DNA from 4 places in the Halomonas qinghailakensis genome. Region 2 is predicted to be linked to each of the others. Evidence: predicted binding sites of a transcription regulator. Region 2 holds the regulator's gene; each other region holds the start of a gene.

Region 1 (3,131 bases), 390 kb from region 2:
GCTACGCATACTGACAAAGCCACCAAAGCGATGCATCAGTTCTAGCAGCGCATCTCGCTCATGGTCAGGAAGCAAGCCTTCTAAAGGACGCACGCCAATACCATCATGACTGGCAGTGAAATTTAAATAAGTACACTGCTTAGGCAGTACCGGCAGGCTAGCAAGCCAGGACTGCAGAGTGGTCGCTTCACCGCGGGTGAGTGTATGTAGCAGCAGCGGTGGCAATGCGAACTGATAAACCATATGGGCTTCGTCGGGTGCGCCATTGGCAAGTCGCTCTAGGCCAAAGTAACTGATGTTTTCTGCGTGAGGAACATTGGTCTCGGTAATTAGCAGCGTGCCCGGTGATATTTCATCGACAATGGCGCGCAGTAAACGCACGACGGTGTGTGTCTCTGGAAGATGAATGCACGATGTTCCCAAACGTTTCCATAAAAATGCCACAGCATCCAGGCGAATGATACGCACGCCCTGTTGGAGGTAAAACAGCAAAATGCCAACAAATTCTAGCAATACGTCAGGATTTTCAAAATTTAAGTCGATCTGATCTTCCGAGAAGGTTGCCCATACATGGCGGGTTCCCCGACGCGTAGAAATAGGCACGAGCAAGGGGCTGCTGCGTGGTCTAATTACCTGGGAAACATCAGTTTCCGGTTCAACCTCAATAAAGTAATCGCGGCCTGGCAGGCTGCCGGTTAAATAATCAACAAACCAGAGCGATTCGCGAGACACGTGGTTAAGCACTAAATCTGCCATCACGTCGTAGTGGCTGGCCAGTTCGCGTATGTGCTCCCAGTTACCCAGCTCTGGATTAACCTCTCGGTAATGAATAACTGAGAAGCCGTCGTCGCTGCTCCATGGAAAGAAGGGCAGCACATGCACGCCGCTAATGCGCTCACCCAGATAGCGTTGAAGAAATTCATTCAGTACCGCAAGAGGGGGAGCGTCATCTGCCACAATGGAATCACCGTAACTAATGATCCACTGATCTTTTTCGCTCCACGTTGGTGCATGACCCTCTTCTCCCGCGGTAATTTCTGTTACGCGTGGAGCCGTTGATACGTGACGAAAGTGCTCAATGTGCTGTCCAAGGCGGCGCTGTACCTCGCTGGCGCGGGGGCCGTAGAGGTGCGAAAGGAAGTGGTAGACCGTCTGCTCAAATGGGGTCATGGAGTGTCCTCTTAAACAACCTACGACAAACGCTGCAGCTTGTGTGCCAAATCGTTACAATGCTAGGTTAACGCCGCGTTTAATAAAGCGACTATTTTTGCTTGCAAGTGCCTCTTTACTGCATATCGTTGTAGCGCGTGGCGACTTTACTGCTAACAATAGTTCATAATATGCCGATAAGTGCCGTTCTCTGCACAGGCTGACACGCTGCACGTACTGACAACAGGTTGACTGCCATGCATTGCCCTTTTTGTGGTGCTAATGATACTCGAGTGACCGACTCGCGGCTGGTAGCCGACGGTGACCAGGTGCGCCGTCGTCGCCAATGCGCTAGCTGTCAAGAACGCTTTACTACCTATGAAACCGCAGAACTCATCATGCCGAGAGTTGTGAAATCCGATGGCTCACGGGAAACGTTTAACGAGAGTAAGCTGCGGGCAGGCATGTTGCGTGCGCTTGAAAAGCGCCCAGTCAGTGCCGAGGCAATAGAAGCTGCCGTTGAGCGTATTCGCCAATCGCTTCGTGCCCGTGGAGATCGCGAAGTCAACGCGCGGGATATCGGTGAAGCCGTCATGAAAGCGTTAAGCAAGCTCGACCAGGTCGCCTATATCCGCTTTGCATCGGTATACCGTAAATTTCAAGATTTAGACGAATTTCGCGCTGAGATAGACCGTCTTTCTCAAGATCCTGGTGATCATCTTGCACCCGCCCCCAGCGACCCACATCGCGGAGAGGGTTGATGAAAGAGTCGATAAAAGAGCCGATGGAAGAAGGGTTCACTAGCGCTGACTATCACTTTATGGCGCGTGCCTTGCAACTAGCGGCTAAGGGGCTTTATACAACCGACCCTAACCCTCGAGTGGGCTGCGTTATTGTCCGTTACGATCAACACACTGAAGGGCAAGTGGTGGGTGAGGGGTTCCATCTGCGTACTGGAGAGCCTCATGCAGAAATTCATGCGCTTAACGCAGCGGGTATAAAAGCGGAAGGTGCCACTGCCTACGTCACGTTGGAGCCTTGCTCCCATACGGGACGCACAGGCCCTTGTGCTGTTGCGTTAGCGGATGCTCGCGTTGCACGAGTGGTCGTGGCCATGGTTGATCCTAACCCCCGCGTTAGCGGTAGCGGTATCCAGCGGCTAAGGGATGAGGGTATCCAGGTGGAGGTTGGCCTGTTAGAGCAGGATGCACGTGGATTAAACCCTGGTTTTATTTCGCGTATGCAGCGCAAACGTCCTTTTGTACGCTTAAAAATGGCCATGAGTCTTGATGGTCGTACTGCCATGGGGTCAGGAGAGTCGCAGTGGATTACTGGGCCAGAGGCGCGTAGCCAAGTGCAGCGTTTGCGCGCTCGATCAAGCGCTATTTTAAGTGGCGTTGAGTCCGTTATTATGGATGATTCACGGCTGACAGTGCGCGCGGAACAGCTGGCGCTTGATAATGCAGAGGCGGTCAGTCAGCGCCAGCCGCTGCGTGTCATCTTAGATTCACGCCTGCGTCTACCGCTAGCGGCAGCCTGTCTTCGTGAACCAGGGCGCACGTTGATTATTACCACCGAACATCACAGTGACGAAAAACGTCAAAAGCTGGAAGCTGCGGGTGCGCTTATTAAGGTAATGCCTGCGGATCAAGAAGGTCGAATCGACCTCGCGAACATGCTGAGCTGGCTAGCTGAGCATGAGCAGATAAACGAACTGCTCGTTGAAACCGGTGCTACTTTAGCAGGCGCGCTGTTAGAGGCGAACGCGGTGGATGAGCTGCAGTTGTTTGTCGCGCCAACGCTGTTGGGGGGTGAAGCTCGACCACTATTTGCGTTGCCCGGTATGACCCGTATGGCTGACCAAAAACGTTTGACTATTAAAGAAATTCGCGCCGTTGGGAGTGATTGGCGAATAATCGCTGAACCTCGCACTGACTAGCGCACAGGGCCAGAGCAAGGTACCCTGACGCGCGAAATCGCAT
Region 2 (3,131 bases):
CCCCCAGGAACGTCATAGAGAACGCGCTCTGGGGGGAGGATAGTTTCCAACGTCATTGAATTAACGCACGCCTGCGCCTTGGGCGCGAGCTTGTGCTTTTTCCTTATGTTTAACGAGTTGACGATCAATTTTGTCTGCTAGCGCATCAATGGCTGCATACATGTCATTATCTAATGCTTCTGCGTGTAGGTCTGCACCGGCAGCATGCAGCGTGCAGGCAGCTTGCTGGCGCTCCTTTTCAACAGATAAGGTCACTTGTACGGTAGTAATATTGTCGTAATGGCGCTCAACGCGTTCCAGCTTTTCATTAACATAGTCACGCAAGGCGTCAGTCAGTTCTACGTGATGACCAGTGATATTTACTTGCATTGACGTGCTCCTTATCCGTCGGACTGTTCTTCGATTGTAACCCTTTTTGCGCTATTGCAAAGCCCTTAAACAGACTTTGTCTCTTTAGCGCTGTTTTATCAGCGTAAGCGGCGACGTTCGCTGGAAGAAGGAATGCCCATCGACTCGCGATATTTGGCCACTGTACGCCTCGCTACATTAATGCCTCCCTCTTCCAAAAGCGATACAAGACGGCTGTCTGAGAGAGGTTTGCCAGGCGGTTCATCTTGCACCAGTTTTTTGATTCGTGCACGGATGGCGGTGCTAGAGTGGCTGTCACCTCCGTCTTGCCCGCTCACTTGGCTGGAAAAGAAGTATTTGAGTTCAAATACGCCGCGCGGGGTATGGATATATTTCTGGGTGGTGACCCTGGAAATAGTAGATTCATGCATTTCCACAGCGTCTGCGATATCCGCTAAAATTAACGGCTTCATAGCTTCTTCGCCGTGTTCCAGAAAGCCTATCTGGCGAGCGATAATTTCTCGGCCAACACGCAGTAGCGTATCGTTTCGGCTTGAGAGGCTCTTGATTAGCCAGCGCGCTTCCTGAAGGTGCTCCTTTAAAAACTGGTTATCCTGGCTTTTGTCAGCCCGTTTGATAAGACTTGCGTAGTCAGGCTGAATACGCAGTCGTGGCAGTGCTTCTGGGTTTAGTTCCAGGTGCCAGCCTTCGTTGTCATGGCGAACCACTAGGTCTGGCGTTACATAGCTGTCATCGGTGTCTCCAAATGCGCTGCCTGGGCGAGGATCAAGGCTGCGGATCAAACGAATTACATCATCTAGCTGATCATCACCCAAGCTTAAACGTCGCTTTAACAAACGCACATCATCCTTACCGAGCGCTTCAAGAAATTGACGCACTAGCCTCTTGGCAGGCATAAGCAGCGGTGTATCTTCCGGTAGTGAGGCGAGCTGCAACATTAAACATTCGCGCAGATCACGAGCAAATACGCCGGTGGGTTCAAACTGTTGAAGACGCAGTAAGGTTGTTTCAACTTCACGCTGGCTAAGCCCTTCATGACCTTGGGCCTTAAGCCCCTCGCGGATGTCATTGAGGGGCTGAGTTAGATAGCCATTAGCATCCAGAGCATCTATAAGGCTTTCTGCGATGGCATGGTCGCGAGAGGAGAAATCCGTCATGGCGAGCTGCCAAAGTAGGTGGCCATGTAAGCTTTGACCAGCGGCTTGACGTTCAAAATCAGGCCCCTCGCCGCCGCTGCTATGGTTGCCTAGATCCTGATAAGTGTCTGACCAGTCACTATCAGTGGAGAGTTCGTTAGGAATGCTGTCGGACCATTCCGTTTCCTGGGGTTCACTAACAGCCTGTTCGCCGAATTCGTCTTCCTGCTCAAGCATTGGGTTGGCATCAAGTGCTTGCTGAATTTCTTGACGAAGGTCCAATGTTGATAGCTGCAGCAGGGCAATCGCCTGCTGCAGCTGGGGTGTCATGGTCAGCTGTGTGCCGATACGCAATTGAAGAGAAGCTTTCATGACCATCTGAGAACCACTCGTTTATCAGAAAGCTCCACCCTAGTGCGAGTTATGGTTTGGTGCAAGTGCAATAAGCATGCCACAGACACAATTTTTCAGGCAGGTGGTTGTTTACAGGCGAAAATCAGCACCTAAATAAACATCTCTTACCTTTTGGTTGTTGAGAATTTCTTGTGGCGGGCCGCTAGCGATGATGTGACCGTCGCCAACAATATAGGCGATATCGCAAATATCCAGCGTTTCTCGCACATTGTGGTCAGTAATCAATACGCCTATATGACGTTTTTTAAGTGCTCGGATAATTGCTTTAATGTCGCCTACTGAGATCGGATCGACGCCAGCGAACGGCTCGTCAAGCAAAATAAAGGCAGGTTCTGTTGCGAGGGAGCGAGCAATCTCAACACGTCTACGCTCTCCACCTGAAAGGCTCATACCTAAATTGTCGCGAATGTGGGTGATATGAAAATCTTCCAGTAGCGTCTCAAGACGTTGTTCGCGGGCGCTGTGATCAAGTGCTTTACGAGTCTCCAAGATTGCCATGATGTTATCGGCAACGGATAGTTTGCGAAAAATAGAGGCTTCTTGAGGCAGATAGCCAATCCCTGCCATGGCGCGCTCGTGCATAGGAGCATGCGTTAAATCAAGCCCATCAATGCCTACTTTTCCTGCATCAGACTTTACTAGGCCGACAATCATATAAAACGATGTTGTTTTGCCTGCGCCGTTAGGGCCAAGCAAACCGACGACGCTGCCTTGAGAGATCTCTAAATTTATGTCCTTAACCACGCGACGGCGTTTATAGCTTTTGGCTAAGTGATGGGCATAGAGTGTTTTTATCGGCGCCTCTTCGAATGTTGGTTTTGATGATGTGGTCTGAGGTGCTGGCTCTGCGCTATTTGTCGCCACTGGGCGCTCCCTATTGTTCTGGCTGAAGCGTCATTCGGATACGTTGTGGCTCACCGCCACTCACGTCAGAGCGGGCCTGAACCACGCCTTGGTCAATGAAATACTCTAATCGGCCGCCCTGAAAACGATCTGTTTGCTGGGTAAGTTCGGCTTGATCAATCAGTTCTACTCGGCGTTCGGCCACATGATAGATAATCCGCTTTGCCCAGCCTTCCATCGGGCTAGCCTGACCTTCGGGTTGGTTGCGTATATAGGCTCGCTCACCGGTTGCCACGGCGCGCGATAGTTCGCCAGCATCATTGCGCTGGATTTCAACGCGATTGCCGCGCAGCTGCATATTGCCCTGCC
Region 3 (3,131 bases), 1.4 Mb from region 2:
GATCGGTAGGGCTGGATAGCCAAGCTCTCTCTAGCCAGTTTTCAAGCTCGCGAACGTTGCCTGGCCAGTCGCTTCCCATCAACGTTGACCATACTTGATTACCCAGAATTTTTTGCCGCCCGTAGCGTTGGTTAAGGCGTTCCAAGCAGGCTTCCACGAGGTCGGGGATATCTTCTCGGCGGTCGCGCAAAGGGGGAAGCGTGACCGGTATGACGTTGAGACGGTAGTAAAGGTCCAGACGAAATAGCCCCGCTTCTACTTGTTTAGCTAAATTCTGATTCGTGGCGACGACTAAGCGAAAGTCCACTTTGCGTGGCCTCGTATCACCTAGCCGGGTAAGGCTTCCGTCCTGGATGACTTTTAGCAGTTTGGTTTGCATTAATAAGGGAAGCTCACCAATTTCATCCAGAAACAGCGTGCCGCCTTCCGCTTGTTCTAGTAAGCCAGCTTTTCCTTGGCGAGCTGCGCCGCTGAATGCGCCTGGCTGATAGCCAAACATCTCAGACTCAAATAAATTTTCGGGAATGGCCGCACAGTTAACCTCAATAAAGGGGCTATTACTGCGTTGACTCCAGCGGTGCAGCTGTTTGGCAAACGCGGTTTTCCCCACGCCCGACTCTCCCAGCATCAATACATTGGCATCTGAAGGTGCAACTCGCTTGAGAAGCAAGGCGACTTCACGCATAACGTGGCTTCTCGCCTGCAGGTTATCCAACGCATCGTCCAGCGCTTGTTCCTCGGCATCGGGGGCTGCTTGGCTGCGCTTTAAGTGTTCACTAAAGCGCTTCTGGAGTAGTGCGTATTCATCTTGCAGGAGCTGTAGATCAGTTAAGTCTCTGGAACGGCTAATAACACGCTCTAATTTTCCATTCACAAAGACAGGGTAGGCTTCAGCAATCACACGGCGACCGGTGCCCGTTACCTGCATTAGTTGCGCTGGCTGTTGGGTGCGCATCACTTCTAAGGTGATGGATGGCTTCAAGATGCCTTTTTGCTGAAGCTGGTAAACGCTACTGCCTAGCAGCTCTTCCCGGGGCGCGCCGTAAACGGCTTCAGCGCCGGGACTGATATCAAGTACTTGGCCCTCTCCGCTGACGATAAAGAAGTGGTCGTTAGCGGTTTCCACAATGGTTTTTAGCACGCACTTATCGATTTCACTCACAGCGATTGTCTCTCGAATAACCTTTAATGCATTTTTGCATCGATGATGCATAGATGACTTAAGTGTACGTGATTTTAATTCATTACTGCATCGATAATGCCTGAATGCCCTATTATTAGGGCGTTCAGGGACTTGGCATGGTCTGTGCAACGTAGTCGTTATCAGTACGCACGACAGCGCTACAACATGAACAACGCCAAGGAGATCTGTATGTCTGACTTTAATCAGCCGCTCGGGGGCAATAGCATGCCGCGCTTTGGTGGCCCTGCCACCATGATGCGTTTACCCGCTCAGGAAAGCGCTGCTGGTTTAGATGCTGCGTTTATTGGTATTCCAATGGATATTGGTACGTCTAACCGTCCTGGTACGCGTCTTGGCCCCCGCCAGATTCGTGATGAATCTCGTATGCTTCGGCCCTATAACATGGCGACCCGCGCCGCGCCGTTTGAAAGTTTACAAGTGGCTGATATAGGCGACGTGCCCATCAACACGTTTCACCTGCCCAAAAGCGTCGACATCATCACCGCCTTTTATGATGACGTGCTTAAACACAACTGCATTCCGTTAACGCTGGGTGGCGAACACACCCTGACACTGCCCATTTTACGCGCCATTGCCAAAAAGCATGGGCCGGTGGGGCTGATCCATATTGATGCCCATGCCGATGTGAACGAGCACATGTTTGGTGAGCCGATTGCCCATGGCACGCCGTTTCGCCGCGCCCAGGAAGAAGGCCTGTTAGCCCACGGCAAAGTGGTGCAAATCGGCCTTCGTGGTACCGGTTACGCCGCTGAAGATTTTGATTGGTGCCGAAATCAGGGTTTCCGCGTTGTTCCCGCTGAAGAGTGCTGGTATCGCTCGCTGGCTCCCTTGATGGAAGAAGTGCGCGAGCAGATGGGCGATGTGCCTGTTTATATCAGCTTCGATATCGATGGTTTGGATCCTTCCGTTGCACCAGGAACGGGAACGGTAGAGATGGGCGGACTGACCTCAGCCCAAGGGCTGGAAATTGTGCGCGGTGCGGCAGGCTTGAACATCGTCGGCTGTGACTTAGTGGAAGTATCGCCTCCTTATGATCCCAGCGGTAATACCGCATTGATGGGCGCCACACTGCTGTACGAAATGCTCTGCGTGCTGCCGGGCGTAAAGCACAGTGATTAACCAAGCAAGCTAACGCTAGTTACCAAAGCGTCGGTCTAACAAGGCGCTAATTATAAGAGCTTACAGGGAAGCACTGCTTCCCCTCGGACGCCACCAGCCCACCTCTAATAATCACTTCCAATAGGTGAAAGAAATGTCTTACTCCCAAGTAAAATTGGATGACGCCGATCCATCGGCTCCAATCCATCGCGCTCATTTGCTGAAGTTTCTAATTCCATCGTTGATTGGCGTCCTTTTGTTTTTGGTGCCTTTTCAAGTAGGAGGATCGATTAATATTGGTATGGGATTGATGGCCGATGGACTGCAGTCCCTGCTTGGCTCTGCACTACCCGCCATTGCCATGCTAGTACTATGTTTATCCGTAGTGATAACGCTTTATGTAAAAGTGGCGAAGCCTAACTGGGCACAACGAGGTCACTTTCACGATATGTTTGACGTAGACACTATCTGGGTAGTGATGCGCATATTAGGTGCGATTTTTGTCGTCATGACGTTTTTCCAGGTCGGCCCCGAATTTGTAACGGCGCCGTTTACTGGCGGCGTAATGCTCAATGATTTGGCACCGGTGCTACTGACGTTCTTCTTCTTTGCGGCGATTCTCCTACCGTTTTTGGTCGAATTCGGCTTTATGGAGTTTATCGGCACCATGGTGCGTAAGCCGTTTCGGGTAATTTTTAATCTCCCGGGGCGCAGTGCTATCGATGCGACGGCTTCTTGGATGGGGTCAGGCACTGTGGGTGTATTGATCACCGCTCAGCAGTATGAGCAGGGGTATTACAATGGCCGCGAGGCATCGGTCATTGCAACT
Region 4 (3,131 bases), 1.3 Mb from region 2:
ATCGCTGGCGCATAACCGCTTCGGCTACTTGGCTACGCTCTACATACTCCTTGCGCCGAGTGGCAAACCGCTTACCTTTAGAGACAAGGTAAATCGTTGATGCCCCTCGCTCACGTTGGAGCGCATGAATAAAACCACTAATGTCGCCAACGATCTCTGAGGTGGTGGCTAAATGGTGCAGACTGTCGATATCGCATCGAAGGGCAGTTAAGAGTAGCTGTTGGGCTGAAGACATAATCGTTTCCTTTAACTCCCCGCCTGAGATGAAAGCCCCTCTATGGTGTGAAGCGCCTACAGAGGGGTAAGTAGACATTAGCGTAGTGAAAGTGCGCCTGCGTTCGTATCATCGCCGACTGCATCACGATAGGCTGTTGCTTCTTCGGTTTCTGTTGCATCGCTAAAACGGACTACCAGCACGCACGAAGCGAGTACTAAGACGGTAATGCCAAGATAAAAAAGCCCTTCTTGGTAACTAAGGCTTTCACTACGGAATAAAAAAGCGGCAGAGACAGCACCGACATTGCCACCTGCTCCCACGATACCGGCGACTGCCCCCAGTGCTTTTTTATTGATGAAGGGCACCACGCCAAAGGTTGCCCCTTCGGCCATCTGCACAAATAGACTAAATACCAGCATGATGCCGATTGCGAGGCTTAAAATATGCATTTGTGAGAAGGCAATAAGCGCGATGCCTTCACACAGCAGGGCGATAAATAGCCAGCGTACGCGCCCCTTTAAACCGCCTTGCTTGGCTAATAGGTCTGAAAAGACACCGCCAAGAGTACGGGCGAAAATATTCATCAGGCCAAATAAACCTGCGATTAACCCAGCGGTTGCCAGGGTCAGGTCAAACTTGTCGAAGAAGTAAATAGCGGCAATATTGTTGATGGTTAGCTCAACGCCAAAGCAGAGACCATAAACAATAAACAGCGCCCATACGCGAATATCTTTTGCTGCGGCTAGAAAGCTTTGTACTGCGCTATTTTCACCTGTGGCTTCGGGTAGTTCACCGCGGGCACGCAGCTCGCTAAAGTTGCCATCGGGGGCGTCTTGGGTAAACAGCCAATAGCCAATCCCAGTAAAAAACAGCACCACACCAGGTACCACCATGGCAAGACGCCACCCCAGCGTTTCACTGACGCCAAGCATTAGCAAACCCGAAAAAATTAACGGCATTAGGATTTGTGTTGTTCCACCGCCCAAGTTTCCCCAGCCAGCACTGGTGGCGTTGGCGGTGCCAACCACATTCGGCGCAAACATCATCGTGGTGTGATATTGGGTAATTACAAAAGACGCGCCGATGGCACCGATGGCTAAACGAGCGAGTAAGAAAGTTTCAAAGCTATTGGCAAAACCTATACCCATGACCGGCACGGCCCCCAGCATCAACAAACCGGTATAGGTTTTACGAGGTCCAATTTTGTCGCACAGCACGCCAATGAGCAGGCGGACAATAACGGTAATAGCAACGGAGGCAATAATGGTATTGCCGATCTGGGTTTGAGTGAGTGATAAATCTTCACGGACCACTGCCATCAAGGGAGCGATACCAAACCAGCCAAAAAAGCAGATATGGAACGCGAACCATGAGAAGTGGAAAGCACGCATTTGAGGAGTAGAAAAATTTAGTAGCCGGATGCGGTTAGCTTTATTGCGAATGTCCATGGATGGCCTCACAGAGCAAGCATAATACGAGTGGGTCAAAACAGGCGCTTTTAAAAAAGCACTATGTTGTTGACGAGAACATGCCTTCGCCATTGAAGGGCAGGTTCGACGCACTCGTACCCGTTGGGCCTGGTCCACGCCTACCATCATTTAGTAAGAGTGAAGCAATTAGTTCGCCATAAGACAGTTTTGCAAATAAAGTCAGGGAGTTATTTTACGTGTGATGGATAGGAAGTTTGCTATGTACGTTGCTGATGCACCACAGTGATACAGTTATGGCACAGATGTGCGACATGTGGGTGCCGGTTAGTCGTGTAAATAAACAGCATCAATATCCAGCGTTGAACGCTCACCAATCGCGTCAAAGTGCGTTTCTAACCAGCGCTCGGCAGCAGCGCGACCTTGTTCAAACAGATAACATAGAAATGCCCACTCTGAGTTCATTTTGCTCGATACTGAGAGATCCTCCAGCGCCTGTTCACCACTAATGCGGTGGAAGAGCGCTTGCTGATAGCAGTTTTCTATTCCTTGCTCATCTAGTGTGCGTTTGAGCAGTGCAATCATGCGTATTTCTTTAATCAGGGCTGAATTAAAGGTGATTTCGTTGAGGCGGTTCATGATGGCTGAGGCAGAGGTAGGTACTTCTTCCCTGCTAATAGGGTTAATTTGTACCAGCAGAATGTCTCGGGCACTACACTCCTCCATTAACGGAAATAGCGCAGGGTTGCCCATATAGCCGCCATCCCAATACGCCTCGCCTTCTATCTCAACAGCTTGAAATACAAAAGGCAGGCAAGCAGAGGCCATGACCGCATCTACACTCATTTCTTCGCGGCGAAAAACGCGCTGTTTTCCGGTGCGAACGTTAGTAGCTGTCACAAATAGCTTAAGCTGCTCACAGCGCCTGACACGTTCAAAATCAATATGTTCGGCGACAATATCGCGTAATGGATTAATATTAAGAGGGTTCAGTTGGTAGGGGGAGACCAGGCGGCTTAAAAGATCCATGGCCACATAACCTGGTGAATGATCGAGAGACCAGTTACCGGTCAGCACGTCTAGTGGTGAGCGACGAATTGGACTTGCCATACCCGCTCGGCTAACCGCTTTCCAAAACTGGTGCAGCGCTTGGCGAGCTGTCTCTTTGTTACCGCGGGTAAGGGCATCTGCCATGACCACACCGTTCATCGCACCAGCGCTTGTGCCACTGATGCCTTCAATGTCGATACGGTCGTCTTCAAGCAATCGATCGATAACCCCCCAAGTGTAAGCGCCGTGGGCACCTCCGCCCTGTAAGGCAAGGTCTATCTTTTTGATCTGCGACATCACTTTTCCCTGCTGAGTGGGTGATTAAATGCGGTAACCCACCCAGCATGGCATAAAAGCATGTGTTTAGTGTATGCCAGTTAAAAAGGTGTACATCACCAAAAGACCCTAGAGCGCGATGTTAAGGAGAATCTGCTAAG

What was found. Region 2 encodes sigma-54, which starts transcription at its own class of promoters, with help from an activator protein. Its sites were predicted from a motif close to TGGCACNNNNNTTGCTNT; they were not measured.
Region 1: a site for sigma-54 is predicted at 1,202-1,219, ahead of M0220_RS13170 (sugar phosphorylase). Genes of this name have one in related genera too.
Region 3: a site for sigma-54 is predicted at 1,296-1,313, ahead of speB (agmatinase). Genes of this name have one in related genera too.
Region 4: a site for sigma-54 is predicted at 1,827-1,844, ahead of M0220_RS03445 (NarK family nitrate/nitrite MFS transporter). Genes of this name have one in related genera too.

The regions. Positions count from the first base shown of each region.
Region 1 is NZ_CP096973.1:2,853,346-2,856,476, forward strand. It holds gene M0220_RS13170 (sugar phosphorylase) at 1-1,170, opposite strand, end outside; gene nrdR (transcriptional regulator NrdR) at 1,407-1,910, shown strand; gene ribD (bifunctional diaminohydroxyphosphoribosylaminopyrimidine deaminase/5-amino-6-(5-phosphoribosylamino)uracil reductase RibD) at 1,910-3,088, shown strand.
Region 2 is NZ_CP096973.1:3,242,751-3,245,881, forward strand. It holds gene ptsN (PTS IIA-like nitrogen regulatory protein PtsN) at 1-56, opposite strand, end outside; gene hpf (ribosome hibernation-promoting factor, HPF/YfiA family) at 61-369, opposite strand; gene M0220_RS14715 (RNA polymerase factor sigma-54) at 468-1,883, opposite strand; gene lptB (LPS export ABC transporter ATP-binding protein) at 1,989-2,714, opposite strand; gene lptA (lipopolysaccharide transport periplasmic protein LptA) at 2,794-3,131, opposite strand, start outside.
Region 3 is NZ_CP096973.1:1,857,687-1,860,817, forward strand. It holds gene M0220_RS08780 (sigma-54 interaction domain-containing protein) at 1-1,162, opposite strand, end outside; gene speB (agmatinase) at 1,373-2,323, shown strand; gene M0220_RS08790 (YjiH family protein) at 2,457-3,131, shown strand, end outside.
Region 4 is NZ_CP096973.1:737,638-740,768, reverse strand. It holds gene M0220_RS03450 (nitrate regulatory protein) at 1-235, opposite strand, end outside; gene M0220_RS03445 (NarK family nitrate/nitrite MFS transporter) at 313-1,665, opposite strand; gene M0220_RS03440 (patatin-like phospholipase family protein) at 1,972-2,991, opposite strand; gene M0220_RS03435 (CZB domain-containing protein) at 3,113-3,131, opposite strand, start outside.